DNA from 2 places in the Lacrimispora sp. 38-1 genome. Region 1 is predicted to be linked to the other one. Evidence: a T-box and tRNA genes for the amino acid it is inferred to sense, from the RefSeq annotation. Region 1 holds a T-box; the other holds one or more tRNA genes.

Region 1 (16,294 bases):
TGAGGCAAGAAAAAAGGCAGGACTGACACAGAAAGAAGTGGAGGAAAGATCTGGTTTAGCGCAGCAGGCTATTAGCAGAATAGAAACAGATAACAAAATAAGCCCAAGCATTAAAAGCCTTATTAAATATGTTGATGCAATTGGGTATGAGTTAACCCTATCACCCAAGAGTAATCGGTAACATTACAGCCTTGACAATGCGCCCGTTTTGACACCCTGTACAGGTCTGTTTAACTATGTTATAATTTTTACAATTCAAAACTTTACAAATTATAGTACGGCATTTTCAGTCAAGGAGATAGCCGTACTATTTTTATGCCTGGAGGTGGTAACATTGACACTTATGAAGTATTGCAACAGTAACGGATACAACAAGTTAGTGCCGCAAGGTGTGCGTTAATTCGCAGCACATACGATGATTGAGTTCTATAAAGCTTGAGTTTATCGAAAAGCTGGTGAAAAACATCGAAGAACTTCTCTAGGCGTTTGTTTAAACTGCATCACATATTTGGTAGACTGGATTGCAGATGATGTAGAAATTCTTTCATAGCGGATGTTGGAATTTTATTCTTATGATAAAAAATTTGACAATACATATTTAAATGAAAATCCCTAATATTAACGACGGCTAGTTTTTTCGTGTATAACTCGTATTGAATAGAAAACTCTGGCAAAACAGAAAGGCATAATCCGGATTCTACAAACTTTTTTATGATTTCAGTATTTCCGATCTCTAAAAAGACATGGTAAGGGATAGCTTGTGATTGAAGTAAATTTTCAAAATAATTGCGATAGCTACAGTTTTGTTCCGTAAATATAAAAGTGCAATTTTTTAAAGAAGAAAAATGAATAGACTGATTTTTTTGTATTAAGGAATGGTTAGGTGAAGCAATGAGTTTGATTGCATTTGGAAATTCCAAAGCCTTAAGCCAATTTTTATTTGTGATTGAATCGTCAAAAGTCCAAAGTAAGTCTATTGCATTGTTATTTAATAATGATGAAAGCTCTTCATAGGTTCCTATTTTTATAATAGTATTTACCTGTGGATATTTATTATAAAACTCATGAATTAGTTTGGGTAGATAGGTTATACATAGTGATTCTAAGACTCCGATGATTAATTGCCCAGATGGGATTGGATTATCTGATAAAGAAAGCTTAGCATTTTCAACTAATAACCTAATCGAACCTGCATATTCAATAAATTCATTCCCGTGTTCTGTGAGAGATATTTTTTTCCCAATTCGGTTAAATAATGTGCAATGTAATTCATTTTCTAATTGTTTGATTTGCATTGTTATATTGGACTGAGAGTAGCCTAGTTCAATAGCTGCTTTTGAAAAACTTTTAAGTTCTGCAACTTTTAAAAATGATATGATATTACGTATTTCCATGAGGTCTCCTATCAAAATATTTGAATTATAATATTACAACTATTAATTTTACTTATTATAAATGTGATGATACTATTTCATTATGTCATAGTCAAGTACATTTATTTAGGAGGGTTTTAATAATGAAAAAAGTAGGTGTTGCTTTTATAGGGTTTGGAACTGTAGGAGAGGAAGTATTTAAATTATTAAAAGAGAGTCATTTATTGGGGGATAATAAATTTGAAATTGAGTTTGAAGTACATGCAATTTTCGTAAGAGATATTAATAAAAAAAGAATTGTTGATGTGTCAGATATACACATCACATCAAACTATCTAGACATAATTAATAATCCTGATATTCAAATTTGTATTGAGTGTATGGGAGGAGCAGCTGCTAATAAAATGGTTGAAATTGTTGAAGCAGCTATAAAAAAGGGGAAACATATTGTTATGTCAAGCAAAAAAGGATTTGCTCATAATATGAGTTATATAATTGATTTGGCAAGTTATTATAATGTTCAGTTACGTTTTGAAGCTACTGTTGGTGGGGCTATTCCGATATGTCGTACTCTAATGAGCATGTCAAGTACAGACGATATAAGTAGAATGTATGGTGTAATAAATGCTACGACCAATTATGTGTTATCTTTAATGGAAAAAGGGGATATTGATATGGATAAAGCTATAGATATTGCTAAAAAAAAGGGCATCACGGAAAATGATTCATCAGAAGATATTGATGGATGGGATGCTGCTTATAAGATGAAAATATTGACGGGAATCGGGATGAAGGTAGATATTAATTGTAGCGAAATAAATCCAGTTTCGATGAATACTTATAAAAATGAAAAGATGTTTAAGAATACAATTATTAGGCAAATTTTTTATGTAGAAAGAAATGATAATAAAATTTCATATTATATTGGACCAGTCGAACTAGAAAAAACTAATATGATGTATAATGTGAGGGATAATTACAATATTGTTTTTGTAGACAGTAGAAGCAGTGGGACAAGAGCATATTATGGAAAGGGCGCGGGTGGAAAAGAAACTGCATCAGCAATGCATGAAGATTTATTAGATATTATTAAGCATAATTATTGGTTAGAATTATCTGAAAAGGCTATATGTGAAAAATTGAATGTAAATAAAATAAATTTAGTGCTATCATAGACTTGAATTCGCTTTTGGAGTATAGGGGATAGAAAGATATGTTTTGAAACGTCCATAAGTTACGGAATATCAAAGTAAAGTAATATCAGATGAGGATATGAAAAAAATGGGAACGGACTGTAATGATGAAGCATACTGGTGGCTTGCCTTTGATTGGGAAAATTACAGATACAAAAGGGAGAAACGGTTAAATGGAACCATATTACTATAGTCAAATGAATAAGCAGCATCAAAGAATCTATCAGGTTATCAAGAGTGGCCTGGAGTCTCTTTCACAGAGTTTTGATGTACAAAGAGTCGATGGGGCCGAGCTCAGCGATATCTTTTTTAAGTTGAGGCTGGATTGCCCGGAGATATTCTATGCTTCGACATTTCAATATTCCTTCTACGATAACTCTACGTTAGTAAAGATGAAGCCGGTTTATTTATTTGATAAGAATAAAATCAGAGAGCATCAGGTGGCAATGACAGCCAGGGTGGAAAAGCTTTCCAGGGTGGTAAAAGATAAAAGTGACTGGGAAAAGGAACAATACATTCATGATTTTATCTGTGAAAATGTGACTTACGATAAGCTGAAGAAACAATATTCACATGAAATTCTGGGTCCATTGGGGCAGGGAGTAGGCGTTTGTGAAGGAATTGCAAAATCAGTGAAGATTCTTTGTGATCAGCTTTCTATTCCCTGTATTGTTGCCATTTCAGAAAATAATCCGGAAAAGAATATCAAATACCGGCATGCATGGAACGTGGTCCGAATCAATGGGGTGTGGTATCATTTGGATGCCACATTCGATAATACGTTAGGAAAAAAAGAATTAAGATATGATTATTTCAACCTTGATGATAAGAATATCTTTAAGGATCATGAGACTGTGATATACAAAGTTCCGGAGTGCGGCGATGGCAATCATTTCTTCTATAAAGAGAAGAAACTTTCATTCACCAGATTGGAAGATATAGCAAAACGCTGCCAGCAGGCAATCAAAAAAGGAAAGGTCTTAACCTTTCATTGGAGGGGAGGATATCTCACCAGGGCGGTCATGGAGGAATTACTGGAAATTATTGCAGGAGCGGGCAGGGAGAAAGGCAGACACAGTCAAATTTCTATAAACTGGCCTCAGGCAATTATTCGCGTGAAATTCATTGAAGAGCAGGTGGAAGATTCCATTAAGATGGAAGACGCTTATGAAGAAGAGAATGAAAGTTAATAAAAATATTTTGTCACAACTGCCAAGTTCTGGCTGTCTAATTATAGACACATAAAATTAAGGAGGAACAAGTCATGCAAAGCGAAATATTTCTTTTATTTGACAGGGCAGTGGAAGGGGATAAGGAGGCCCTTGAAGGACTGATTCTAAGCGTACAGGATATGATTTATAACCTGTCTCTTCGAATGCTGGGAATGCCTTGTGATGCAGAGGATGCGACGCAGGAAATTATTATTAAGGTTATTACTCAGCTCTCTGCATTTCGGAAAGAGAGTGCATTTTCCACATGGGTGTATCGCATCGCAGCCAACTATTTAATTAATTACAAAAAGTCTATGTTTGCACAGCATCAGCTCAGCTTTGAGTTTTACGGGCTGGATATTGATAATGGGTTCATTCATAACACGAATCAATTAACGCAAAACGTGGACGAGAATCTTCTGGCTGAAGAGTTAAAACATTCCTGTACCAATGTTATGCTTCAGTGCCTTGACCCGGAAAGCCGTCTGATCTATGTTCTTGGTGTTATGTTTAAGGTGGACAGTAAGATTTGCGGTGAAATTCTGGAAATTTCACCGGAAGCATACCGCCAGCGCCTGTCACGCATTCGAAAACAGGTTGGAGAGTTTTTAAGTGAATATTGTGGTTTGTCTCAGACAGGCAAATGTAATTGTAAGAAGCGGGTGGGATATGCCATACATACGAGAAGGTTAGATCCCCAGAATTTAGAGTATAGTAATATGTCCAGAGCTGATGAAAATACGATTTTAAATTTCACTCAGGCAATGGAAGAAATGGACCAGATGTCATTTGTTTTTGCACAGCTTCCAAAATACCGTTCACCAGATGTGATCCATAAATTTATTAAAGATCTTCTGGATACCTATGCAATGAGAGTTATTGCCGGAAATGCAGGGGAGGAAATAACCGTATGAAGGAATTTTTATTAACGTTACTAATTGGTATAGCGGCAGGTGTTGTTGATGTGATGCCAATGATAAAAATGAAGCTTGATAAATATTCGATTGCTTCTGCATTTGTATTTTATCTGATTCTTCCATTTATCATATTTAATATTAAATTAAATGGAATTGCATGGTGGTTAAAAGGCGGAATGGTTGGATTGGGTTTAGCATTACCAGTTATCATTCTTGCGGCCAGGGAAGATAAAAAATCAACAGTGCCGATGACCGTCATGTCAGCTGTATTGGGAACAGTGATTAATACCGCAGGTCATTATTTAATTTAAAATGGTGTTTTAGAGCCGGTTTTCCTGTATTGCAGCGCGGTACTCCGTAGGGGTGGCACCTACCAATGCCCTGAACTGTTTCGTGAAATAGCTGGGGCTGGAAAAACCACAGTCAAAAGCGATTTCTGTTATGGGGGCATCTGTGGTTGAAAGCTGTTCTGCAGCTCTAAAAAGACGCCTCCGCTGAATATACTCCATCGGGCTGTAATGCAGATACCGGCTAAAGATACGCTGACATTCTCTGGTACAGATATTTGCCGTATCTGCAATTTCTTTAACCGTCATTACACTTCTTAAATTTCCGTCAATCCATTCTAACATTTGCTTCAAACGGGATTCCTGCAGAGTTGGCATTCTGCGGGAGGGCATGGTCTGATGCTTTTCCTTTGTGTACAGCAATATTTTTGACAGCGCTTCCCGAACTTCAAATTCATATCCGTATTTCTCCTCTTTACAGGCAGTAAAGGCTGCTTCAAACTGCTGAAAAAATGCTTCATCTCCTGCCTCTTTTTGAAATTTCAGAAAATCCGGTCCTGCATCCAATAAGGGGCGGACATACATTGTGTCAAAGACACTTCCAGGGGTACCTCCTATGATGCCAGAATCAAATACAAAGGAATGATAGGTACAGGGGGAAGGTACAGCTGCGGCAAAAGAATGCAGTACTCCGGTGTTAATAAAGTACCCTTCCCCCGCTTCCGCGTGATATATATTATCTCCGATCTGAATTAGCACGCTGCCCTGCAATAAAAGAAAGACTTCTAATTCCCGGTGCCAGTGGGAAGGGATACAATCAGCAATATATTGGTGGATATCCCCTTTATTTGCATACATATTAAAAAGCTGTAAGCCTTGTTCCTGCAATTCCTTCCTGTGACAATCTGTTGAAACAAAAGTTCTGTTCCGTATCATAAAATACCCCTCTTTTGTCGCTTTTTTTATAGTATATGACGTTTCTGTGAAAGCAGCAATGGGATTTTACGCTTATAATAAAAATAAAATATACAGATAGAATCGTGGATTTCGGGTGCTGCATCTGTAAATGATAAAAAGGGAGGATTTTCATGCAGTCGGATTACAAAAGTCGCGTTCTTGATATGACAAAGGGCAGTCTGCTTCAGGCTGTTGGCAACAGCTTTACTCCGCTATGCGAAGCGCTTTACTGGGGATGGGGCGTCCGGTTTTGCCGCTTTTATGCAGTGTGATCGAACTGATAGGAAAAGTCTGGTTTTCGCTTTGGGCTGTACCTGTCTGGGGGTACATAGCCGTGTGTGTCTGCGAACCTGTCTTATGGGTGATCTGTGCTCTGGTTATTTTGACAGCTCCGATTGTTTATCGCAGAGAATTTGCTTAAGACAGCCTCCGCTTTGGTTATCATTTATTTAAAAAGAGAAAGGGAAAGATTATGATAAAAGCAGTTATTTTTGATTTGGACGGATTGATCATTGATAGTGAAGTCATTTCATATCAATTATATCAGGAGCTATTAAATAAATATGGGTATTCCTTTACCATAGAGGACTATGCGCAAAATTACAGCGGAAAAACAGAATTAGGAAATATGGAAGCGATTGTAAAGAATTATCAGCTGCCTGTTTCTATACAGGAAGGATTAGATTTTACTTTGTCAAGGGAGAAAGAGTATTTCATAAAAGGAGTTTCATTAAAATCTGGTGTCAGAGAGCTGTTGGATTATTTAAAGAAAAATAAATATAAAATTGCTTTGGCTTCCTCCAGTACCAGAGAGAGAGCTTTGTATGCTTTGATACAACATGGAATTGAAAGTTATTTTGATGAAATGGTATTTGGTACGGAAGTAGAAAAAGGTAAACCAAATCCGGATATATTTCTGAAAGCATGTGAAAAAGTAAAAATTCATCCTGAAAACTGTCTTGTCCTGGAAGATAGCGAGGCTGGAATACAGGCTTCTTATTCTGCCGGTATTCCTGTGATCTGCGTGCCTGATATGAAAAAGCCTGCGATAAAATTTCAAAAGATGACAGAGTTAATTCTGCCATCTTTACTGGAAGTGATATTTTATTTAGATAAGAAAGCTGTAACCGTATGATTCATCCAATGCAGTATTTCGTCAACCGCTAACTGATAATTTCCGGTCTGGCAGTGCTGTTCCCCTCCCTCTGCCTCTGTAAACATCCTTGTGGAAAGACTTTTTGCATGTTTGATTTTATCTGACAGGCGGTAAAACTGGTCATTGGGGATATAATGGTCCTTTTCACCGGCAAGCAGCAGTACATGGCAGGTAAGCTTATCACATACATCCTGGGGCAGGGAGTGTTTTAATAATTCTCTGTAAAAATCATAGGGCGTTTTCGTTCCTGTTATGTACATTCCCTGCATCATCGCCCAATCGGCAATCAGGCTTTTTTTTCTGAGAAATCGAAGAATCAGGTTTGCTGTTCGCTTTTTCCGGTGCATTACAAAATATCTTACCATATATTTGAGCATAGAGGGGAATATGTTAGTCATGCAGAGAAAACCATTTTCAAGAACATCAAAAGCAGCCACTGCGTTAATTCTTGGTTCAAAAGCCGCGGCTCTGACCGCCAGATATCCGCCCCAGGAGATGCCAATCATAGTACAGGATTTTACATTATAATAATCCAGTACACAGGAAGTCGGTTTTTCCCAGTCCGCCATGAATTTCAGCCCGTTTTTTAATGTTTTCCCCTGCCCTCCGCCTTCAAACAGTATTACGGTGAAGCCATTGTTTGTATAGTCAATGATGGCAGGAACAAATTCTTCAATAAAGGAATCGTAACCACCACATACTAATAAAATACTTTTTTCATTTTCGCTTTTAAAACAGATACTATGCATGTATGAATTCATAAAGGGTATTTCGTGTATTGAATAGTTTAGTTTCATTTGCCTGAATGCCAGATGAAAATATTTATAGGATTCTTCATACATATGATTTTTCTGAGGGTGATCTTCATTTAGAAAAAATTCAGCCATTCTGTAGGCATAAGCTGTACGCAAATACTGGGTAGTATTCCTGTAGTAATCAGCCAGATCCGACCACACGTTATACCATGTTGCCAGGTCTCTGATGCCCCGCGTTTTTTCAATGATTTTCTCTGCATCGCCAGCAGCATCGCCGTAAGCTAATACCCGGTTAATCTGAAAATCAAGCTGCTGAATTCCTGTTATATTCTTTATATAAGCCATTTCTTATTCCTCCTTTTTCTAATATGTTACAATTGACGCATATTACGAAACTTATTATAATGATCCGGTATGGACTTTACAATGGTATTGATTATTGTGTTACAGATTCATGGGAATCGTGACAGATTAGGGGAAAATAAAATGAATAAAATGAATTACAGAATTGCGCTGCAATCGAGAAAGATGTTGATGGATGGTTTAATTAAGCTTATGGAGACATATGATTTTTCTATGATTACCGTGACTCAGATTTGTCAGGAAGCGGGATTGTCGCGCAGAACTTTCTATCGATTATATAATACCAGGGAAGATGTTTTAGATGAATATATGAGTATGCTGGCAGAGGATTTTATTCATATGGTGGCCCACGTATCTCCTCATCACTATACTGAAGTTGCTGCTATTTATTTTGAATTCTGGAAACAGCATGGAAATTTTTTAAATCTGCTTAAAAAGAATAAAATGCTTGAAATAATTTACCGTTTATCAGGGGAAATAGCACCGGTTATCTTTCAAAAAGTGAAGCCTGATATGAAACTCGATGACTTGACACTTTCCTATTCTTTATCCTATAGTCTTGGAGGTTTAAATGGAATGCTGATCAGATGGGTGGAAGAGGGTATGAGGCTGTCATCGGAGCAGATAAAGTCAATTCTGGAGGGCACACTTCAAATTGCCGTGATTTAATTGGCAGATAAAAGACTTGATATTATCCAACGTTGGATATATAATTGATTTAACTTTACTGGTGAGGTGCTTTCGATGGTACAATTATTTATTCTTTTCTTTTTTAGTGTTAAGTCTGCACATGGCTATGAAATTCAAAGGTTTATTAGTCTGAACCGTATGTCTGAATGGAATAATATAAAATCCGGTTCGATCTACTATGCAATTAAAAAATTGGAAAAAGACGGCTACATCCGCATGATTGATAAACCGGAAGAAGGAGAAAAGAAAAAGCAGATATATGAAATAACGGAAAGAGGCAGAGACATACTTAAGAAACTGGCATTTAATGAGATGAGTAAACCTTTGCAGGGAGCAGCATCGGAAAAATTTCTTCTGTATCCCATTATTGCCAGCCTGCAAAAGGAAGAAATAATACAAGGTGTGGAAAAACATATCAGTGATTTAGAAGAGCAGAAGATTCGGATTAATGATTGGAGAAAAGAGAAGGAACAAAAAGCCTGTTCAATGGAAGTTATAACATTAGATTATATGATAACAACTGTAGACAGTCAGATAATCTGGCATAAAATGATGTTAGAAAATCTGGACAATATCATTCAGGATACAAATAAGATTGTAAAGCTGATTAAAGAAACAGATTTTATGAAATATGAATGATAAGTAATTAACCATGCACCAAAATGATAGATCGTTTTGGTGTAAAAAAATATGAATATATCCAATGTTGGATAGTAAGGAGTAAAATATGAATGTTTTGGTTATTTCGGGAAGTCCGAGAAAAAAAGACAGTTACCTCATATGCATGGAGATCAGAAATGAATTAAAGAAGTACGATTCTGAAATTGACTTTGAGTATTTACAATTGAGTGAGTCTTATATTGAGGAATGTAAGGGCTGTGGTATCTGTTTTCAAAAAAGTGAATTATTATGTCCCTGCAGAGAGGATGAGATTGGAATGATAAAAGAAAAGATGAAGAAAGCAGATGCAGTCATTATATCCAGCCCCGTTTATGCATATCAGGTTACTGGGCAGTTGAAAAAGTTTATTGATCGTTTGTCTTATCTATTTCACAGACAGGAACTATGCCAAAAACCTGTACTTATAGTGGTAACGACAGATGGCGGGGGGAGTAAACAGGTCTGCAGGTATTTGAAAATGACGGTATCCGGCTGGGCAATGGACCTGGTTGGTGATGTACAGATAATTTCACCGATGTATTTTGAAAACAGGGAACCAAAAGGGGTTTTCAAGTATAATAAGCGTACCTTTGAGAAAGGACAGAAGAAAATTAGAACCTTATCAAAAAAATTATATGAGAAAATGAGTCAACGCAATAAAAAAGCACCTACATATTATGATATAGTTCTATTTAACTGCCTGCGAAGTAAAATATATACATCAGATGCAGACCGTATGTATTGGAAAGAGAAGGGCTGGATTGATGCCCCTTACTTTTATGATGTGGATTTAAATCCGATAAAACGTGTTTTTGGAATGATAATGAAGCGGCTCATTGATACACTTGGGAAAAAAATATCTTCCAGAAGTTAGTCCACTCCTCCCATCTCTGTATTACGAAAGTTGAGATTTCGATATTTCAAAGGTGTCATGCCTGTTTTCTTATGGAAAATTTCTGTAAAATAGCTCTGATTTGGAAAAGCTAAAACAGAGGAGATTTCTGAAGGTGTATAGTCGGAATAAATCAGCATATTCCGGGCTGTCTCGATTTTCTTATCCTGAATATACTGGCTGACTGTCATACCGGCTTCTTTCTTAAAAAGACGGGATAAATAGGAAGGATTTAAATCTACAAGAGACGCAAGTGTCTCTATGGTGATCCGGGTATGCAGGTTGTCCAGGATGTAGTCAATGCATGCTGAAATATGCCTGGATGTAACTTTGTTTTTCCGCAGATTCTTCATACGTTTCGCATAGTCCAGGCACATGACAGGATGAAGCGCGGCAATATCCTCCCGTTTCGTACAGCCGTCAGCTTTTAGAATATAGAAATCACTGAGACCATAGGCGGTTGACAGTTCCATTCCTCCCTCCATACAATATCTGGCGACCATAGCGGCAGTAATAGCAAAATGGTATTTTATATTTTGAAGGGAATTGACAGAAAGAGTGCCAAGTCCTTTTTTGGATAAAAGAGACTCCTGGCAGAGCTCCTTTACTTTTGCGGTGTTGCCCGATTTTATTACTGAATAGAATTCCTGCTCAGGGGTATAAGGTGCCCGGATAAGATTGTTTTCTCTTCTCACAAATTCCTGAAAAGCAAGTTCCTTTTTAATATTCATTGTTGAGATCCTCTTTATGCGGTTATTTTCTTTTGATATTATATCATGAAAACAATATAAAAGAAAAGAAAACGATATCTTTTGCCAGTAATATCAGATAGTATAAAGCTATCAGAAAGGAAAGGCAGTGAGGCAGTATGAAACTGAAAAGAGGGCTTAATTTAGGGGGATATTTATCTCAGTGTACTCACAATATGCATCATTACAGTACATTTATCGGGAAATCGGATATTGAACAGATAGCAGCATGGGGGTTTGATCATATCCGGTTACCCATTGATTACGAGGTTTTGGAAGATAAGGAAGGCAATCGTATAGAAGAAGGGTATGAACTTGTCCGTTCTGTATGTGACTGCTGCAACGATAACAGACTGGATGTAATTCTTGATCTGCATAAGGCATATGGCTACGATTTTAATGATGCCGGAAACAGGCAGAAGAATGACTTGTTTCATAATCCATATTTGCAGGACCGTTTTGTCAGCCTGTGGAACAGCATTGCGGCAGAGTTTAAAAATCGTGATAACGTCTCCTTCGAATTGCTGAATGAGGTTGTAGAAAAGGAAAATGCATTGCTTTGGAATGATCTGATCGACAAAACGGTATCAGCAATACGGAAAATTGATTCATGTGTACCCATTATTTATGGAGGAATTCAGTGGAATAGTGCAAGTACATTAAAATTACTAAAAATACCAGAAGATAAGAATATTATCTTTACCTTTCACTTTTATGAGCCGCTTCTGTTTACCCATCAAAAGGCGCACTGGGTCAGACAGATGGACCCCCACAAGGATATTTTTTATCCCGAAAGTATGGATTATTACCGGTCACAGTCTGCCGTACTGGGAGAGCAGGGAGAGGCTGTCTTAAATTCAACGGCTGAAACTATGGGGAAACAATTCTTAGAGGAGATGGTAAAAGAAGCGGTTCTGGCAGCGGAGAAGGCAGGTACTCAGCTGTACTGCGGAGAATTCGGAGTGATTGATCAGGCACCGGTTTTGGATACGCTGGGGTGGTTTCGTGATGTACATGCTATATTTGAAAAATATCAGATCGGATGTTCCATATGGACTTATAAAGAGATGGATTTTGGACTGACTGGGAAACATTATGAGGAAATCAGGGAAGATCTGATTCAATTATGGACGAAATAACGCAAAATTATTTCTCAATCCTGGTCTTGACGAATCAAAAAAAGCATGATAATATTTGTTCAATTAAATATTTGCATTACAAAGAATTATAAAATAATTCGGAGTATAAGAAAAGGCTATGAAAAGAAAGAGTAGCATTTTCAATTCCAAACAGAAAGATGCCGGTTGATGAGAGGCTCATGGATAGAAAGTGTGAATACATCTTGGAGCTGCGCACCGAACCGATTTAAGAAGTAGGCTGCGACGGAGAGCACACCGTAATCAGGTGCAAGGGTATCGCCAGGGCCGTACCCGATGAGGTAGACAATGTGAGTTGTCTATAAACTTAAGGTGGTAACACGAGAGTAACTCTCGTCCTTTTGGAAACATGAGGACGGGAGTTTTTTTATTTGATTTAACTCAGCTCTTTGTTTTCTGGATTTCTTATAGAGCATGCAAATATTAATAATAATATTACAAGGAGAGTTTGAGTTATGTTAACACCAAAAGAACAGATGCGTATGATCTGCAAAGGGGTTCACCAGTGTGTGAATGAAGAGGAGCTGCTTGTCAGACTGGAAAAATCTTATAAGCAGGAAGAACCATTGATCATTAAGTTAGGACTTGATCCATCCGCACCGGATATTCATCTGGGGCACGCTGTAGTTTTAAGAAAGATCAGGCAGATGCAGGAGCTGGGACATCAGGCAGTTATTATCATCGGGGACTTTACAGGGAAAATAGGGGATCCGACGGGGAAATCAAAAGGCAGAGTGGCATTAACTAATGAGAAAGTGAAGGAAAATGCACTGACTTATTGTGAACAAATATTTAAAATACTGGATAAAGAGAAAACAATGGTAAGATTTAACAGTGAGTGGCTTTCAAAGCTGAATTTTGAAGATGTCATCAAACTGGCTGCGACGTCAACGGTTGCGAGAATGCTGGAACGGGATGATTTTCAAAACCGTTATAAGAATGGTGTTCCTATCGGTATCCATGAATTTTTTTACCCACTCATGCAGGCTTATGATTCTGTGGAAATAAAAGCAGATATTGAATTAGGAGGGACAGATCAGACCTTTAACATTCTGATGGCGCGCACATTACAGAAATCAATGGGGATCGAACAGCAAATTGCTTTATTTATGCCAATTCTGGAAGGACTGGATGGTGTGGAGAAAATGAGCAAAAGCTTAGGAAACTATATCGGGGTAAGTGAGCCGGCAGAAGTTATGTTTAAGAAGGTGATGGAAGTACCGGATGATTTGATAATCAGATATTATGAGCTGGCAACAGATGAACATCCGGATGAAATTGACAGGGTAAAAACGGAATTATCAAATGGAGCCAATCCGCGGGATATTAAGTTCCAATTAGCAAAAATTATTACAGGGCTTTACCACGAGGAGGAAGAGGTGCAAAGTGCCATTTCTTACTATGATATGGCGTTCAGTAAAAAAGCAATTCCAGATAATATCCCCATATTGCTTTTGGATCTGGAGAAAGATACGGTAAATGACAGTATTCCCGGTCTGATTGAACTGGGATATATTAAAAGCAAAAGTGAATTTATCCGACTGATCAGACAAGGTGGAATTCAGATCAATGGTGAGAAAATGAATGAAGATGAAATAAACAATGTCCTGTTTAACGGAGATGTCATGAAGATTGGCAAAAAAAGATTTGTAAAAATTAATAAGTAATTTTATAAGCAGACCTCCCGCCAGATTTTTGCGGGAGGTTTGAAAGTATAGATTGACGTTGCTGAAAAAATGTGCTATCTTATTTGTAATTGGAAGTGTTATTACCAAAATAACCCATTAGCGGACCTGAAAGGAGAATGTGATATGTCAGATGTATTATTTGTAAAAGAGGTAATGAATGAATAACTGAATATTGGGCATATGACAATTATGTTTAATATGCCGCCTGTAGACTCTTATATATCGCTTAACTCTGTTAAACACACGATAAGATGTGTTTTTTTTGTGCCTTTTTTTGGAAAGCCAACCGCAGTGACAGCCATAAGGGCTATTACCGCGGCATTTTTATGCCCTTTTTTAACCGTTGGCAATTTCATATGCCAACGAAAAACTGGAAGAGAGGTTGCTTTTTGAAAGAAAGAATGAAAGGTTTTATAACCGCGGTTCACAGGGAACGTTATGAAGTAAAAGTAAATGGGGAAGATTTGTATGCCAGATTAAAAGCGGGAATATATTTTATCGATCAATGCGAGGAAGAATTCCCAACCATTGGTGACAATGTGGAATTGGAGTATAACCCCCTGGGTGACTGTCTGATTATAAAGACACTGGAACGGAAATCTGCATTTTCCAGGAAAGATCCGGATGTGGGAATGGGGGAGCAGATTATCGCAGCAAATTTTGATTACGTGTTTATTTTAATGTCTCTGAACTATGATTTTAATTTAAAACGACTGGAGCGTTATTTGACCGCCTCGTGGCAAAGCGGTGGGCAGCCGGTTATTGTCCTCACAAAAGCAGACATTGCAGAAGAAACGGAAGAAAAACTGGAACTTGTAAAACAGATTGCTATGGGTACGGATATCTGCATGGTCAGTGCAGTGACAGGTGAAGGCATGGAGCAGCTAAAGCACTATCTGGAGCCTGATAAGACTACTGTATTCCTGGGATCATCTGGAGTGGGGAAGTCCACATTCACCAATTATCTGCTGGGAAGAGAGCTTATGAAAACTGGAGAAATCAGAGAAGATGATTCAAAAGGACATCATACAACTACCCACCGTCAGCTGTTTGTATTGGATAATGGGTCCAGGATTATTGATACACCGGGGATGAGGGAACTGGGAATGTGGATTGTGGACGACGGCATGGATTTCAGCTTTTCTGACATCAATGATTTAATTATGCAGTGCAGATTCAGTAACTGTACCCATAACGGGGAACCGGGGTGTGCAGTTGCTCAGGCAATGGAAGACGGTACATTGACAGAGAAAAGGTGGAAAAACTACCGGAAGATCCAAAAGGAGTCTAAGTTTCAGGCGGCAAAAGAAAGCAGGCAGCAGGCTGTTGTAAAAAAGAAGAGTAACAAAAAAAGGCAGGAGCATTATTCAAAAATGAATGAAACAGGGGGAGAATGGTAAATGAAGATTGTTAAGGCAGAAGAAGTACATGTGGAAGAAGCGCTGAAGTTAGCAACAGATGAATACAAAAGTGAGTGCAGGCAGATAAAACAATTGCCGGAGATTGACGTTACAAACCAGCTTAGAGAGTTGATTACCGGTTTATTCCGGAATAACTATGGAGTCGTTGCAATGATCGAGGGGGAAATGGCTGGATATCTTGCATTTACAGAACCCATCGAGGGATTCTTCGGAATATGCAGGGGCGCCTGTTCTCCGTTGGGCGGAAGTGCCTTTTCCGGTAATGACAGAGGAAAACTCTGCTCAAAGCTGCTGTCAGCAGCAATGGAACAATTGATGAAAGAAGCCCAGGTTACCAGTTTTGCTCTTAGCCGGTATGCTAATGATCCCTTCGTAGACCGGTCACTGGTATTAAATGGTTTCGGAATCCGGTGCAGCGATGCGGTTATGAGTTTGAATGAGTTTAAAATAAGAGAAACATCTCAGGATGATATTACTTTTACAGAGCTTATTGATGACGAAAAGAGACGTATTCTTGATTTAAGATATGGATTAGTAAAGCATTTGCTGGATTCACCGGTTTTCTATCCGACTGATATCCGCCAATATATGATGCGGTTTCCCGGAGAAAAAACGCGCGTATTTGCAGCATTAAAGGAGGATGAAGTGATTGGCTTTTTGGCAATACAGGATGAAGGAGAGAATTTTATCAGTGAAACTAATTCGATGATAAACATCTGCGGTGCATTTGTGAAAGAAGAATATCGGGGTAAGCATGTGGCGGATGATATGCTGTCTTATGTCTGCGATGTGTGTAAGAGGGAAGGGTTTCAATATCTTGGTGTG
Region 2 (16,294 bases), on a different contig from region 1:
TTCGATATGGATTAGCTTTACGTATAGGGCAAAACAAGTTGAATTTCTTCATTAAACGACTGATTTTCTTTTGATTCATACGTACTCCCATATGAAGCAAGCGCATGTAGATACTGCGCCTTCCTTTATCATAACCACGATACAGATATGCTTTAAGAATCAAATCAAAATCAGCTTTATCTCTAGCCTCTTTTTCATTTTGTTTATCCTTAGAATTTAACCAGTTATAATAACCACTTCTGGATACCCATGCCGATTCACAGAGCCAGCTGATGTTTAGTTCATTATTATCCCGTGAAATCATTTCTTGAATGAGTCTGAATTTTTCTTCTGGTGTTGCTTCCGTTTTTCTGCCCATTCGGCTTTTTTGTCTATAAAATTGATTTTTTTTAAAAACTCATTTTCCTGTTTTAAATATTTTACTTGATGTTCTAGATGTGCAATACGTTCCTGTTCAGATAATTGTTTAGTTGAAGGGCGTCCCGAATTATTTTTACGTGTGTCTTCAAACCCTTCTGCTCGAAGACTGAATTTCTTTATGCGTCTTGTAATTGTATCGATTCTACGTTTACCAAGCAGTTGTGGGTCAATCCCCATAACGCGTAAAATAGAAGAAGGCAATCTCCCAGCCTCATATTCTGTGGCAAATTTTTCTCTAAACTCAGTTGTATATGTAATTGCTTTCTCAGAAACGCGTTCAATATATGGATTATTACGAAGCTGTTCCTGTTGTTTCTCTGTAAAATAATTTTTCCCCATAAAGTACGCTCCTTAATTTATGCTATGAGTATAACAAAAATAGACCCTACAAGGTAGGGTAAGTTAAAATATAAGCAATTTTCGCTTTTTTTAACTGTCTATCTTATAGGGTCCATTTTACTGGAACACACCGCCTTTTTCTTACATCACTTCCGTTACTGAAATGGGTGGAGAAGGATTCGAACCTTCGAAATCGTCGATAACAGATTTACAGTCTGCCCCCTTTGGCCACTCGGGAATCCACCCATGCTTTATTAGCAAGCGAGTGTTATTTTATCACAGAGAATCAAAAAAATCAAGGCATTTTTAAAAAATTACATCAAAAAATTGTACAACGTTTACTCCCTGTCGTCCACCAGTAAAACAGAACTCAACGGAGGCATTAATACTCTCACGCTGCCCTGTTCAACTGTAAAAGAAATCTTACCTACGTTATAGCCGCTCTCATAAGTCAGCATAACCCGGGACATGGTCTCTCCATCCTTCATGCCCAGCTGCCAGACCGGAATTAAAATATCCTGCTCTGCGGTATGGTTGCTGACTGCAACTGCACAGATACTGTCATTTATAAAACGACCGTATGCAATCAGATGATCCCCTGCCAGAAGTGGCTTTAATGAACCAAGGCGCAGTGCCGGAATGGTCCGGTGCAGCTCAGTCATATATCTGTGAAACTCAATCAGCTCCAGATTCTCATTTCCCCATGGATAAGTTCTTCGATTATCCGGATCCGTCCAGCCGCAGACTCCTGCCTCATCCCCATAATAAATGGCGGGAGCTCCGGGCCATGTCATCTGGATCATTACACCTTCCCGGAATATGCCATAGCTGATCCCGTCTGAGGCCGCTAATGGTCCCTCTGTTGAAGTACGGCCTGTCTTCATACTGGTTCTTGTAAGAAACCGGGAATGATCATGGTTTGAAAGCTGGTTCATAGCTGTTAAAAGTGATCCCGTCATCATCCGGCTCATATGGTAATTCATGGAACGAAAAAAGGTCTCACCGTCCCCGAAAAGCCTTAGATTTTTCTCATCACTATGCTTTTCCATACCGGTTAAAAACCAGGATACGGGTTCCATGAATGCGTCATAATTCATGACTGTATCCCATTCATCGCCCTGCAGCCAGGCAGATGGATCTCCATAATGCTCCGCAAGTACGATGGCATTGGGATTAGCTGCCTTTACTGCCTTTCTGAAATCCTTCCAGAACTTGTGGTTAAACTGGCTGCTGTGACCTAAATCCGCGGCCACATCAAGCCGCCAGCCATCGGCGTTATAAGGCTTGGAAACCCACTTGGCGGCAATATCAAGGATATACCGGCAAAGAGTCTCAGAACCCTCATAATTAAGTTTTGGTAAAGTGGCATGCCCCCACCAGCCATCGTAAGAATCGTTGTACGGCCACTCTGCATCAAAAAATTTAAAAAATGACTGGTAAGGACTGTTCTCTGATTCAAATGCTCCCGGCTCATACTTTCCTGATAATTCATAAATCCGTTCTCCGTCAAGCCATTTGTGGAAGGAACCGCAGTGATTGAATACTCCGTCAAGAATCACCTTCATACCACGCTTGTGGATTTCCTCCACGAATCTGGCAAAAAACTCATTGCTGGCTTTTAAATTCTCCTGATCAGTTGTTCGGATCATATATCTGGTAGCCCCATGGTTATCGGAAGCCTCCGCTGTCAAGTTCTCTCCGCCGTCTTTTACTATTACGCCGTAATGAGGATCTATATAATCATAATCCTGGCAATCGTACTTGTGATTTGACGGTGATACAAATATGGGATTTAAATAAATCACTTCTACGCCCAGATTTTCAAGGTAGTCAAGTTTATCCCAAACCCCTTGTAAATCTCCGCCATAGAAACTGCCCACATCAAACTGATCCGGGTATTTTTCCCAGTCATTCACTGCCATAACTCTTCGGCCTATGTACAGATATTCATCATTAACCACATCATTGGAGTGATCTCCGTTACAAAAACGGTCCACGAAAATCTGATACATAACGGCACCCTTTGCCCAGTTGGGCGTAGAAAATCCCGGCACAATGGTAAACCATCCTGCGTCCGGATACTGCCCGACAGGGCCCAGACGGCTGTAATAACAGAGCTCATCTCCCTTTCTTACTGAGAAGCAATACTTTATTGGGCTGCTTCCCGTCTTAATCCTGTATTCATAATAATCAAACAAATTGTCCGTATCTGTTTTAATCATGGCAGCCCCGGAAGAACTGCCAGCCTCGATGTAGCTTACAACGTCCGCATTATTTGCTGCTGTCCGGAAAAGAAGAACTACTTCGTCCCCTTCTTCAGGCTCCGAAGGAAACCGGAAGCTGTCAGTTTCATCGGTGAATAATGCATCTTTATTTAACGCCTCTGTCTGGAAGCACATATGTTCTTCATTTCCTTTCACATCTACTCTATTACTATTTTATCTGATTGAATTCAAATATACAACCCCGCCTTTTCTAAATTGCGCATAAAAAACGGTCAGCGGGGTAGCTGACCGTTTTTCGGAGAAGGTATTTCGTTTCTTATGGGGTGTAGCAAAAACTATATAATGTATTGGGGGGGTTTACGTTTATTAATATACCACGCCTGAGAAAATAAGTGTGCACAAACATCATTTTTTTATAACTGTTTTTTTATGCATTTTTTCTCCGGTCACCCACAGGCAACAAAAAAGCGCAGATACACGGGCAAAAACTTAGATATTTTACCGGATCTCTGCGCTTTCATTACAAATCAAAGCTAATATATCAGACTTCTGCTTCAGCAGGAAACAGGCTTTCAAATTCTTTCTGGCCTATCTTTTCTTTTTCCATAAGCAGTTTACAGCAGGCATGAAGGACATCTTCATGTTTTAAAATGATTTCCTTGGCCTTTATATAACATTCATCAATAATCCGCTTCACTTCATTGTCGATGGTATTGGCAACCTGGCCTCCATAATTCTTTGTATGAGCCAGATCTCTTCCGATGAATACCTCATCACCATCATTATCATAATTGATCATTCCCACCTGATCAGACATACCGTACTGGGTTACCATGGCTCTGGCAAGAGCTGTTGCCTGCTTGATATCCTGGGAAGCACCCGTGGTAATGTCACCGAAAATAATCTCTTCTGCAATCCGTCCGCCCAGATCTACCATAATATCCTGCAGCATCTTGCCTTTTGTGTTAAACATATGATCACTTTCCGGAAGAGGCATGGTATATCCGGCGGCACTGACTCCTGTAGGAATAATGGATATGGTATGAACCGGCCCTTCATCAGGAAGCAGATGGAACAGGATTGCATGCCCTGCTTCGTGGTAGGCTGTGATCTTCTTCTCTTTTTCCGTAATAACCTTGCTTTTCTTTTCCGCACCAATTCCCACCTTTACAAAGGCTTTATCAATGTCAGACTGATTAATATACTTCTTGCTGTGCCTTGCTGCATAAATAGCGGCTTCATTCATCAGGTTCTCTAAATCAGCCCCTGTAAAACCGGCTGTGGTCTGAGCAATTCTTCTTAAATCCACATCTTCTGCAAGAGGTTTTTCCTTGGAATGTACTACTAAGATTTCTTCTCTTCCCTTTACATCTGGTCTCCCTACGCTGACTTTACGGTCGAAGCGTCCTGGTCTTAAAATGGCCGGGTCCAGAATATCCACACGGTTGGTTGCTGCCATTACAATGATTCCTTCATTGATTCCAAAACCGTCCATCTCAACGAGAAGCTGGTTTAATGTCTGTTCCCTCTCATCATGGCCGCCGCCCATTCCGGTACCTCTTCGTCTTGCGACCGCGTCGATCTCATCAATGAAAATAATACAGGGAGCATGCTTTTTGCCCTCTTCAAACAAATCTCTCACACGGGAAGCGCCCACACCGACAAACATCTCTACGAAATCCGAACCGGAAATCGAGAAAAACGGAACGCCCGCTTCTCCGGCTACTGCCTTTGCAAGAAGTGTCTTTCCTGTTCCGGGAGGTCCCACCAGAAGAATGCCCTTTGGAATGCGGGCTCCCACACCGGTATATTTGGAAGGATTCTTTAAGAAGTCCACGACTTCCTCCAGCTCCTCTTTTTCCTCTTCAAGTCCGGCTACCTTGCTGAAGTTTATTTTATTGGCATCTTTGGCAAGATGAGCGCGGCTCCTCCCAAAATTCATCATCTTGGCATTGGCACTGCCGGCACCGGCTCTGGCATTCATTAACATAAACAGAAAAACCAGGGCTACTGCTGTTAAAATAATGGGAAGGGTAATGACGAGAAAAAGATTCTCTTTCTGGACTGCATCCACCGTATAGGTAATTCCATTCCGGTCCAGAAGGTCCTGAATCTCAATCACATTGGATACATTGGCCTGTTTTAATGAACCGTCAGACATAGTCATCTCGATTCTGCCTGTTGGGGGCGGATCGTTCTGTCTGACTGTCGCTGAGGTTATGGTCCCATTGTCAATCGCCTGCATAAGTTCCTGGTTTGTAATGATTCCGCTCTTTTGGGGCAGTCTGCTGGCAAATAAAAGCATAATAGCCAGAAGGAGCAGGAATCCCAAGCCTTTAAATGGTTGCTGTTGTTTCAACATGCTGCCTCCTTATTGCTGTTCTATCACTCCAATATATGGCAAATTCCTGTATATCTGATCGTAGTCAAGACCATAACCGATGATAAATTCATCCGGCACGGTAAAGCAGGTATACTTCACTTCAACCTGTTTCTTCACACGGCGTTCCGGCTTATCAAGCAGGGTACATAACTGAACACTGTTTGGATTTCTCTGCTTCAGCACCTCAATTAAGTAAGAAAGAGTATTGCCGGAATCAATGATATCCTCCACAATCAATACATCCTTGCCTTCAATCGGGTCATCCAAATCCTTGATGATTTTCACAATTCCGCTTGATACGGTTCCGGATCCATAGCTGGAAACAGACATGAAGTCCATGGTTAACGGCAGACTGATCCGCTTTGCCAGCTCACAGGTAAAGAAAACGCCTCCCTTTAAAATGCAAATCAGGTGAAGAGGTTTTCCCTCATAGTCCCTGCTGATTTCTTCCGCTACTTCCTTAATTCTTGTTGCTATCTCTTCCTCTGATAACATCACACGTATCTTGTCATCCATTAACTTTTCCTCCGTCTAGCTGCATTTGTATTACTGTATGGGTATCATCTGTTATCTTATAGTATTCACTGATCCGGTATCCGATTACCCATAGGACATGGGAACCTTCCGCAACAAGAGGAATTTTTCCACGTTCTTCTCTGGGAACCTTGGCATCGATCAGATAGGACTTTAAAGTCTTTCTTCCGCCTCCGGCCAGTGTCATGTAATCTCCGGTTTCCCGATACCTCACAGAAAGTGCACATTTGATTTTATCATAATCAAACCATTTCGTATACCCGTTTTTGGGAATTTCCATGCCTTTTTTGTAGGAAAAAACAGAAAAATCCACATTTGGGAGACAAACATCCAGGTGGTTTTCCACCAGATCTTCGACATTTTTCTTTTTTATCCACATTTCCTTCCCGGTTCTGACTGCAATCAGTCCTCCGGGAAGGTCGATCTGCCTGCCTGCAGGACCAAAAAGAAGCGCTGCCGCGCTTTCCACATGAATCATGGTAATATCTTTCATGGACTGATTGACGGTGTTAATCATCTGCCGGATTACATAAGTCCTTATTATGTCATCCTCTGCCAGTAGTATTTCAGTACCAATTCCGCACTGAAAAACGGACCCGGATTCGTCTTTTTTCCATACTCCGAGTTTCTTTAAAAGGCTGCCTGCCTGTTTTTCCAGGTAAGCATCTGCTTTAGCTGCCATTATCCCCGCATGGATAATGTTCTCTCCTGCCCTTGCATTTAACTGCTCTTTTACCTGGGGAAGAATCACTCTTCTGATCCTGTTTCTGGCATATTCGATTCCGCTGTTGGTGGAATCCTCACAATAAGATATCCCTTTTTCGCTGAGATATGCAAGAATATCCTCTCTCCCCACACATAAAAGAGGGCGCACAATATTCCCTCTTAAAGGGCGCATTCCGCCCAGTCCTTTTAATCCGGTTCCCCTGAACAGATTATATAGTATGGTCTCTGCCTGGTCATCACCATGATGAGCTACTGCAATCTTTGTTCCCTTAAACCGCTGCCTTTCTTCTTCAAAAATCTCATATCTTAAATGCCTTCCTGCTTCCTCCACAGACATTCCATGCTCTTTTGCATAGCCTGCAGCATCTACATAAGCACAGGAAAAGGGCACTCCCAGTTTTTCTGAGAGTTCCCCGGCATAGTTACTGTCTCTGTCCGCTTCTTCTCCTCTTAAGCCATGATGAACATGCACCGCTTTTAAAGTCAGATCAAATTCCTGCTTCATTTCGTTTAAGACTACAAGAAGACAGACAGAATCGGCTCCTCCGGATAACGCCACGATCACGCGGTCTCCCCGGTCAAACAGCTGGTTCCGTCTGACATAATCCAAAATCGTTTTGTACATTCAACCACCTTCCTTAGTTGATTTTCTCCCCTCTCTATCATAAATATACCCGCAAATCATGTCTGTTGCAATTATTATTTTCGTTTCCATATCCCGGCTGTCAGCACTGTCATATCATCGGCTGCATTTTCTGTAAATGATCTGGCAAACAAAAGAATCCGGTCTGCCATGTCCTGTGGATTCTTAATTGGCATTCCTGCAATGAATTCCTGCAGCATCAGCTCCTTGTCATCTGCAGGCAGTGCATCTAATACCCCGTCGCTCACCATTATAATCCGGTTATCATCCCAAAGCTTTTTGGATAAAAGCACCGGCTCTACCGGACTTAATATTCCCATGGGAACTTCACCCGCCTCTAAGCGCTCCACTCCTCTTTCACTGCGGACATAGGTGGCTGCCGCTCCCAGCTTCATGGCTTCCATGATTCCGGTTTTTAAATCAATGCAGCATAAATCCAGCGTTGCCGGATGCTGGGATATTCCGGTAAGAAGAAGTACGGTATTCACCATTTTTAAGGCAGCCCGTGTGGAGAAACCTGCCTCCAGCAGTCTCTGTGTCAGTTCGATTACCTGCCTGCTCTCTTCCTCCGCAATTTTTCCGCTTCCCATGCCGTCAGACAGACTCATAATTGCCTGTCCGGGCTGAACCTGTCCAAATGTATAGTTGTCTCCGGAAATCTCTTCACCGCTTTTAATGGCCTTTGCAGCACCATAAATAATCTGATAATCCCCTTTTTCAACAAAACGAATGGTATCTGCTGACCTGGTAACTAAAGTTCTTCCGTCAGGGGCAACTGTCCACTCCCCTTCCTCCATGGCATCCTCAAGAATCTCCGCCGCTTCCCTGACTGTGACGCATCGCCCGTTTAATGTCCTCATGGTAAGATAGGCTTCTCTCTGCTGATTTTCATATTCCAGAAGCAGCATTTTCTCTATCACAATGTGGTTTTTACGGAATGCCCGTTTGATCTCGTCCTCCCAGTCCGGAGTGATGTCAGTGGCATGCTCCACCTGATGGGAAAACTCCTCTAATATCACCGCCAGCTCTTTAAACTGGACAATAATTGCATCCCTGCTTTCCAGAAACCGGTTCTTCCATGCAAGGTTCATGGTCGCCCGCCCAAGCCCCCTGTTTAAGTGAGCCAGATACTCATCCCTTTTTTTACAGCTTTCCAGAAAAAAACGGGGCATGTCCCCGTAATCTACGCTTCCCTTCTGTTCAAACGCACGGATTAAATACTGCAGATAATATTGGTTGTCCTGTTCCTTACCGGGATATACGATACATTTGTTGCAGCCTGCGCATACCATTGCTGCAGCAGTCTCAAGTGCTGCAATCCCATCTTCCTTTGTAAGTCCCTGTTCTGCGGACAGCTCATCTGTGCACGCTCTGGCAAGTTCTCCAAGCGAATTTGCCATGTCGTTTAATCTCTTTGCCGTATATACATTCACATCAGCCATATCGTGATGTGCCGCCTTACGTCTGAACACAAAAATCCCTCCTGCCTGTATCATGCTTTAAACCATTATATACAGGGAGGAGGGAAATTTTTGTCAAAACAGCTGATTCAAATTTAAAATTGTACGACAGGTTTCCTCTTTAATGTCCACGCTTTTTGGACATAGAGGGATACCCGCAGAGTGTTTCCTCTATATTGTCCACGCTTTTTGGACATAAAGGGATACCCGCAGACTTTCTACTTCTTCTGCGACGGCTTCAATAGTATCTCATCGGGTTTCACAAGACCCAGCTTCTGCTTTGCCACCTCTTCGATATACTGCTTCGTCTGGACATATACCCGGTATTCCTCCAGTTCCTTGGCACGGTTCTGCTCCTTGTCCACCTGCGCCTGAAGATTCTGCAGGCGAAACTGATATTCCAGTTCTTTTTCTTTGAGCGAAGCACCTTCGATTGTGACAATTACTGCGAGGCTGAACACAACAAAAGTGATCCCAATAAGAGTCATTCGGTTGCCCCATCTATCTTTTCTTTTTCTTCTTGACTTTCCCATCTCGTTCATACAATCACCAGTTGTTTCTATTGCCGCCCTTTGGGGCGGATCCACTTATGCACTTTCATTTTAAGATATTTTTGAAGGTTTTTCAAGGATTTTAAAAAAAACCTGCTGACCAGCCGGTCATATAAAAACATTCCAAGAAAAATCCCGGCTATGACATATCCTCTTAATCCTCCGTCATTTTGCTCATACAACAGGGAAAATGTCACCAGTGCGGCATAAACCCAGTAAATCATGTCCTCGATTCCCGTAAATACATAAGTATGAGGAATAAAAATACGGAAAATTCGCAGCAGGTCATATGTCATCATAAGCCCTGCACCTGTAAAAAAGCTGTAGAGCAGAAGTTTTACTTCATATACGATATGAACGCTCATATGACTCCCTCTGGATTTTATTTAAACAGCCTGGACAGAAGGGATTCCCCTGATCTGCGTAAAGCCTCGTTAGAGGAATAAATCAGGCTCTCTATGCTGCCGTTTAGGTCCACTTCCCCTTTTTCCAGTGTTAACCGGCTGACATGAAGATCCTTTCCCTTTAAAGTCAGCAGACCCATATCAGTATCCAGTACCACCTGGTTTTCGTCGAAGGATACTACATCCCGTATTCCCGTCATCGTACTGGAAGCACGATTATCTATTGTCAGCCTGTGAGGGCGTGTGCTAATCTTTTCTTCCATAAAGAAAAACCTCCTAATATACCTGTCTAAAGTATATTAGGAGGCGAGCTCCATTATTCCTGAAATTAATCTTTTGAATCAAATGTAAGACTAAAGATAGCGATAAAGCTCTTTTGCCTCATCTTTTTTTACAGTTTCCGCGACATCAAGAACCTCTACCTTAACTGAACTGGTGCCAAAATGTATTTCAATCACATCGCCTTCCTTAATGTTTAAAGAAGCTTTTGCAGGTTTTTCATTCACAAGCACACGGCCTGCATCACAGGCTTCGTTTGCTACGGTTCTTCTCTTAATGATTCTGGAAACTTTCAGAAACTTATCAAGTCTCATGGATTATGCGTTCACCATATCCTTTAATGCCTTACCTGCTTTGAACTTTGGAGTCTTGGAAGCTGGAATGTTCATCACTTCACCGCTCTTAGGATTTCTGCCTTCTCTGGCAGCTCTCTCAGATACTTCGAATGTACCAAAGCCAACTAACTGGATTTTCTCGCCCTTAACTAATTCTTCAGATATTACATCTGTTAAAGCTTTTACTGCCTTTTCTGCATCCTTTTTGGACAGCTCTGCTTTCTCTGCTACTGCCGCGATTAACTCTGCTTTGTTCATTGATATCTTCCTCCTAGAATGTAGCACCAGGCTACTGATTTTCTCGTTGACACGATTACTATATCATTTATAGCTGTTTCTCCTGTTTTTGTCAAGGTTTTTTGCTCTTTTCACAGGCCTTCTCCTGCATTTTTATCGCTTTCCAGAGCGCCTCTCCCTCTTCCGGCGAAATCGCCTTTTTATCTCCAAAAACATGGGGATGCCTGCGGATCATTTTCTCACACACTCCATTCACCACATCGTCAATGGAAAAGCTGTTGTTTTCTTTTGCAATCTGACTGTGAAGCATTACCTGGAATAGTACATCCCCCAGCTCCTCACAAAGGTTTTCCATATCCATATTATCAATTGCACAGAAAACCTCCTGGCTCTCTTCTTCCAGATGCTTTTTTAAGCTTTCATGAGTCTGCTCCCTGTCCCAGGGACAGCCTTCCTCCGACCGCAGTTTATTTGTAATATCTACTAAATCTTTAAAAGTATACATGCACGGAACCTCCTTTTTTCAGATTATAACACATGCCGGAGAAAACAGGGGGATCTGTTTCCATTTCTGACGTTTTTCTGACATTTGACCCGCACCCCTGTTAAAAATTCCTGGATTCTATTATAATAGGTGCTAGTTTAACAAAACCGGAGGTAATCATGAAACATTTTAGTATATGGAAAAAAATAGCAGCCTTCGTGCTGTTTATTAACATTGTATTGAGCGCCTTTACACCTGAAATTGTAACTCCCGGAAGGACAGCCGATGAATTAACAGCCATGCGCATGGGTATCGGTCCCTCCTTAGATATTGGTCCCGGAGGCAAAATTTTTAACGGAGGAAGTCTTTCCCTTCTTGCTGACTATGACAACCGCCAGATGCTTTCCATGATTTTACAGGATAAGAACGGAGCACTGGTAGTCATCGACGGAGGCTGGGATATTGATGCGGATCATTTAAGCGATGTAATCCGTTCAAAAGGCGGACATGTATCCGCCTGGTTCATCACCCATCCCCACTCAGACCATATCGGAGCACTGGTTAAAATATTAAATAATCCCGACCGGAAGATTACCATTGACAATGTATATTATTCACTGGCAGACCAGTCCTGGTATGATAAGGCAGAATCCTCCCGGTCACAGCTTGTTAATGATTTACGCTCTGCCTTATCCACACTCCCCGCAGAGAGTCTTCATACGGTAAAAAAGGGAGATGAGATCCAGGTTGGATCAATAAAAGCCAGGGTCCTTAACAACCCATACCTTCTGGACGTTACATCCGTTAATAACAGCTCTATGGCATATAAATTCTTTTTAAACAATGTCAGCATTCTTGTTTTGGGAGATATGGGACCTGAGGCAGGAAAACTTCTCTATGAAGAGGCAGGCGCAGCCGAATTAAAAAGCGATATTGTCCAGATGTCCCACCATGGACAATATGGGGTAAGCAGGGAAGTCTATGCTGCCATTAAGCCTCAGATTGCATTATGGCCCTGTCCTCTCTGGCTGTGGAATAATGATAACGGCGGAGGAATCGGAAGCGGAGACTGGAAGACCCTGGAGACAAGACAATGGATGGAAGAACTGGGTGTGAAGGTTAATTATTGTATTAAGGATGGAGACCAGACCATCTACTAATCCATATCCCGTCAGCAAAACGACAGCCAGGTTAAAATCCGGCTGCCGTTTTAGCTTCTGCTGTATTAGTCCCCGCCCGGGCCATCCCGCCTTGGTCTTTCTGACTCTGGCAGAGGCTCTACATAAAAGCCATCTTTGTAGGGGTCCGTATCTATCTCAGGGATATCTCCATCGTTGTAGTCATCCTCTTCCGGCATAAAAATCCGCATATTCTCACCTCCTTATCCTTCCATCTGGCGCCCTAAAAATCCAGCTGCTGTAGTTGCCAGTTTTGTTTCCATATCACCAAAACGGGCTCTTGGTTCTCTGCTTAGAAGAGCAACTGCTCCAATGGCATCTCCTTCGCAGATGATAGGCGCCACAACCTGCGCCGTTATACCTTCCAGGCTTTCCCCTGTCAGTGCTACGAATCCTTTCTCATCCTTTCCAGCTACAACAACCGTACGCTCATTAATGATAGTCTCAAGCTGCTTGCTGATCGTCTTTTGAAGAAGTTCTTTTTTCGATCCGCCAGCCACTGCAATAATCTGATCACGGTCACTGATGCATACGGTCAGCCCTGTAGTCTGGGCCATGGCTTCCGCATACTGGGAAGCAAAAGCGGTAAGCTCCACCATTGGAGAATATTTTTTTAATATTATTTCGCCTTCCCTGTCTGTAAATATCTCAAGCGGAGTTCCTTCTCTGAGTCTGAGTGTTCTTCTGATCTCTTTTGGTATTACCACGCGTCCGAGATCATCAATTCTTCTTACAATACCAGTTGCTTTCATATTTAATATTCCTCCATCTTGTGCATTTTAATATCACTGATATTATTTTGCTTCGAATACACCAGATTATACTTAAGTCTGCCATTTTTCCCAAAATTTAAAATCAGGGCCAGACCTTAGAAAAAGTCGAACCCTGATTTTCAGTTAGTAAATTATGAAATTTAGGAAGAGGGATGTTCCATACCCAGATTAAAAATTACCTTGTCTGACACGATGGGGAACTTCTTTTGAAGAGGAAATATATGCCTCATGTGCCACTTTCGCCGCCGTATTATCGGGGACAGGCGCCACAAACCTGTTTTCAAAAGAACCATAGCGCTGAATGGTTAATTCATCTGAAACTCGTTGGAGAAGATACATGCCTAAAACGTCCATAGCTACCACCTTTCTTCGAAACAAAATGTATTGAAGTAAGAAAGCATCCGGGACTTAATCCCATCTTCTACTATTATTATATCACATAATGCCAAAAAATCAACCAGACAAGCTATATTTTTTTAGTTATATTTTCTATTTTTCTTTATTTTTCAGACAATTCCACGATCTGCTTTAAGATGACTTCTGCCTGGCTTATCATTACATCTGTTGTTGCATTTTTCTTTCGGTCAAGGTAAGCAAACTTAGGCTCTTCTCCCATATGGAATTTCAAATCTCCCCGGTATTCTTCGATAATCTTTGGAATTCCTTCCACCTTCAGCTTTGCATTCCGGTACATGGTAAGCCGGATTTCCTGGCGGTTTATATTCACCTCCGTCACGTATGCACTGTGTGCAAGGGCCTTTAATGCTGCAACCTTAAGAAGATTCTCAACCGGCTTTGGCATCTCACCGAAACGGTCCATCAGCTCATCCTGCATATCCATATGCTCATCATCATTCTCAATGGAAGAAATACGCTTATAAATATCAAGCTTCTGATATTCATTTTTAATATATGAGGTTGGAATATAGGCATCGATATCGCAGTCCACAACGGTTTCGTAGGTATCCTCTTCTTTCCTCTCCCCCTTCAGCTCCAGAACCGCCTGGTTTAGAAGTTTACAGTAAAGGTCGTATCCCACAGCTTCCATATGACCGTGCTGTTCCGCACCCAGGACATTGCCTGCTCCCCTTATCTCCAGATCTCTCATGGCAATTTTAATACCGGAACCAAGCTCCGTGAATTCCCGGATAGCCTGAAGACGTTTCTCTGCCTCTTCCTTCAGCATTTTATCCCGCTTATACATAAGAAATGCATATGCGGTACGGCTGGAACGGCCTACCCTGCCCCTTAACTGGTACAGCTGGGAAAGCCCCATGCGGTCTGCATCCTGAATAATCATGGTGTTGGCATTGGAAATATCAAGCCCTGTCTCAATAATCGTGGTGCATACCAGAACATCTATTTCCCCATTCACAAAATCAAACATGATCCGTTCCAGCTCATGCTCGTGCATCTGTCCGTGGGCAAATGTGACCACCGCTTCAGGAACCAGCTTAGCAATATGGTTTGCCACCTCATCGATATTGTTAACCCGGTTATATACATAATAAACCTGTCCTCCCCTTGACAATTCCCTGTGAATTGCTTCCCGGACCATTTCGTCGTTATGCTCCATTACATAAGTCTGTATGGGCATTCGGTCAACGGGAGGCTCTTCCAGCACACTCATATCCCGGATTCCTACAAGGCTCATATGAAGCGTCCTTGGGATCGGGGTTGCCGTCAGGGTCAGAACATCAATATTTTCCTTTAACTGTTTGATCTTCTCCTTATGGGCAACGCCGAAACGCTGCTCCTCATCAATGATTAAAAGCCCCAGATCTTTAAACTGTACATCTTTGGATAAAACCCGGTGGGTACCTACCACAATATCCACCATTCCTTTTCTCAGGTCTTCCACCGTTTTCTTAATCTGGGCAGAGGACTTAAACCGGGACATTAAATCCACCCGTACCGGGAAGTCCTTCATTCTCTGTGCAAAGGTATTATAATGCTGTTGAGCCAGAATGGTGGTGGGAACCAGATAGACAACCTGTTTTCCTTCCTGTACTGCTTTAAAAGCCGCCCTCAGTGCAATTTCTGTCTTGCCGTATCCCACATCTCCGCAGATTAATCGGTCCATGATTCTGCCGCTTTCCATGTCCGCTTTTGTAGATTCAATTGCATCCCACTGGTCCTCGGTCTCCTCGTAAGGAAACATCTCCTCAAATTCCTTCTGCCATACTGTATCCTCGCTGTACCGGAATCCGTGTGTCTGCTGTCTGGCCGCATACAGCATAACCAGGTCTTTTGCAATCTCTTTTACAGCACCCTTTACTCTGGTTTTTGTTTTATTCCACTGGTCTCCTCCAAGACGGTTGAGCTTTGGCTTCTTTGCTTCAGCACCGGCATACTTCTGGATTCCGTCAAGCCTTGTGGCAGGAAGATAAAGATTGCCGTTTTCCGCATATTCCACCTTTAAGTAATCCTTGATCACGCCGTCCTGTTCAATCTTTTCAATTCCGCGGTAAATTCCCAGACCATGATCTTCATGTACCACATAATCGCCTACGGAAAGGTCAGAGAAGTTCTGGATTCTGGTGCCTTCATACACCGTCTTTTTCCGTTTGCGCTTCTTCTTTTCCATACCGAACATATCGCCTTCGGTAATAACCAGGAATTTAATCATGGGATATTCAAAGCCGCGGTGAATGCTGCCGTAAGTAACCAGGATCTCCCCTGGTTTTACCTCATGCTCCCCATCCTTGTCGTCCGGACAGTACGCACGTAATTCATATTCCCTTAAATCGCCGGCCAGACGGCTGGCCCTGGTCCTGGAAGCGGATAGAAGAATGACCCGGTACCCCTCCCGTTTCCATCTGGTTAAATCCTTAATAAGCAGTTCGAAACTGTTCTGGTAGGAATTTACGTTCTTAACCTGAAAGCTGTAGCGGTTTTTTACCACAAAGCCTGACAGCTTCTGTTCCAGGCCGGTTAAATAAACACCGCTTTTCATCTGGATTCTGGCCAACATCTCTTTTGCCGGATAGAGAAGACTGGTCTGTCCTGGAAGGAGATAACCGTTTTCCAGACGATGAATCATACTTTCCCGAAATTCCATCTCAACGGTCTCTCCCTTTTCCTTAAGCCGCTCCGGCTCATCCAGAAAAAAGACCGTATTTTCAGGAGAAAAATAATCCAGAAAGGACACACTTCCCTTACAGAAATAATGAATATAGCCATCAAGTCCGTGCTGCTTCCAGCCCTCCTTTAAGCCTTCTATGAGTTCTGATACAATAGAACGGATCCTGGCTGCTTCCTCAATCTTTGACTGCGCCCTCAAATCCTTTTCATATTTTTTCAGCTCCTTTTGAAGTTCTTCC

The links. The T-box of region 1 lies ahead of tyrS (tyrosine--tRNA ligase). A T-box ahead of a tRNA ligase gene usually reads a tRNA of that ligase, here a tRNA-Tyr.
Region 2: it encodes a tRNA-Tyr, which carries the amino acid that the T-box ahead of tyrS (tyrosine--tRNA ligase) is inferred to sense. The anticodon was not compared.

What each region holds. Positions count from the first base shown of each region.
Region 1 is NZ_JBANEW010000095.1:260,135-276,428, forward strand. Features, by position in the region: gene V7D18_RS25015 (helix-turn-helix domain-containing protein) at 1-181, shown strand, start outside; gene V7D18_RS25020 (LysR family transcriptional regulator) at 501-1,394, opposite strand; gene V7D18_RS25025 (homoserine dehydrogenase) at 1,517-2,548, shown strand; gene V7D18_RS25030 (transglutaminase domain-containing protein) at 2,740-3,756, shown strand; gene V7D18_RS25035 (RNA polymerase sigma factor) at 3,831-4,691, shown strand; gene V7D18_RS25040 (hypothetical protein) at 4,688-5,005, shown strand; gene V7D18_RS25045 (helix-turn-helix domain-containing protein) at 5,015-5,917, opposite strand; gene V7D18_RS25050 (hypothetical protein) at 6,070-6,210, shown strand; gene V7D18_RS25055 (HAD family hydrolase) at 6,411-7,073, shown strand; gene V7D18_RS25060 (alpha/beta hydrolase family protein) at 7,043-8,194, opposite strand; gene V7D18_RS25065 (TetR/AcrR family transcriptional regulator) at 8,336-8,881, shown strand; gene V7D18_RS25070 (PadR family transcriptional regulator) at 8,957-9,541, shown strand; gene V7D18_RS25075 (flavodoxin family protein) at 9,630-10,436, shown strand; gene V7D18_RS25080 (AraC family transcriptional regulator) at 10,433-11,185, opposite strand; gene V7D18_RS25085 (glycoside hydrolase family 5 protein) at 11,323-12,342, shown strand; T-box leader at 12,452-12,704, shown strand; gene tyrS (tyrosine--tRNA ligase) at 12,816-14,027, shown strand; gene rsgA (ribosome small subunit-dependent GTPase A) at 14,438-15,448, shown strand; gene V7D18_RS25100 (GNAT family N-acetyltransferase) at 15,449-16,294, shown strand, end outside.
Region 2 is NZ_JBANEW010000011.1:96,996-113,289, reverse strand. Features, by position in the region: gene V7D18_RS03150 (IS3 family transposase) at 1-358, opposite strand, end outside; gene V7D18_RS03145 (HTH domain-containing protein) at 301-759, opposite strand; tRNA gene V7D18_RS03140 (tRNA-Tyr) at 924-1,005, opposite strand; gene V7D18_RS03135 (glycoside hydrolase family 13 protein) at 1,098-3,158, opposite strand; gene ftsH (ATP-dependent zinc metalloprotease FtsH) at 3,526-5,343, opposite strand; gene hpt (hypoxanthine phosphoribosyltransferase) at 5,356-5,883, opposite strand; gene tilS (tRNA lysidine(34) synthetase TilS) at 5,876-7,252, opposite strand; gene V7D18_RS03115 (SpoIIE family protein phosphatase) at 7,327-8,742, opposite strand; gene V7D18_RS03110 (septum formation initiator family protein) at 8,949-9,272, opposite strand; gene yabQ (spore cortex biosynthesis protein YabQ) at 9,290-9,646, opposite strand; gene yabP (sporulation protein YabP) at 9,664-9,948, opposite strand; gene V7D18_RS03095 (RNA-binding S4 domain-containing protein) at 10,039-10,278, opposite strand; gene V7D18_RS03090 (HU family DNA-binding protein) at 10,282-10,584, opposite strand; gene V7D18_RS03085 (MazG nucleotide pyrophosphohydrolase domain-containing protein) at 10,649-11,041, opposite strand; gene V7D18_RS03080 (ComEC/Rec2 family competence protein) at 11,200-12,180, shown strand; gene V7D18_RS03075 (AE-binding protein) at 12,246-12,389, opposite strand; gene spoVT (stage V sporulation protein T) at 12,402-12,950, opposite strand; gene V7D18_RS03065 (hypothetical protein) at 13,140-13,325, opposite strand; gene mfd (transcription-repair coupling factor) at 13,471-16,294, opposite strand, start outside.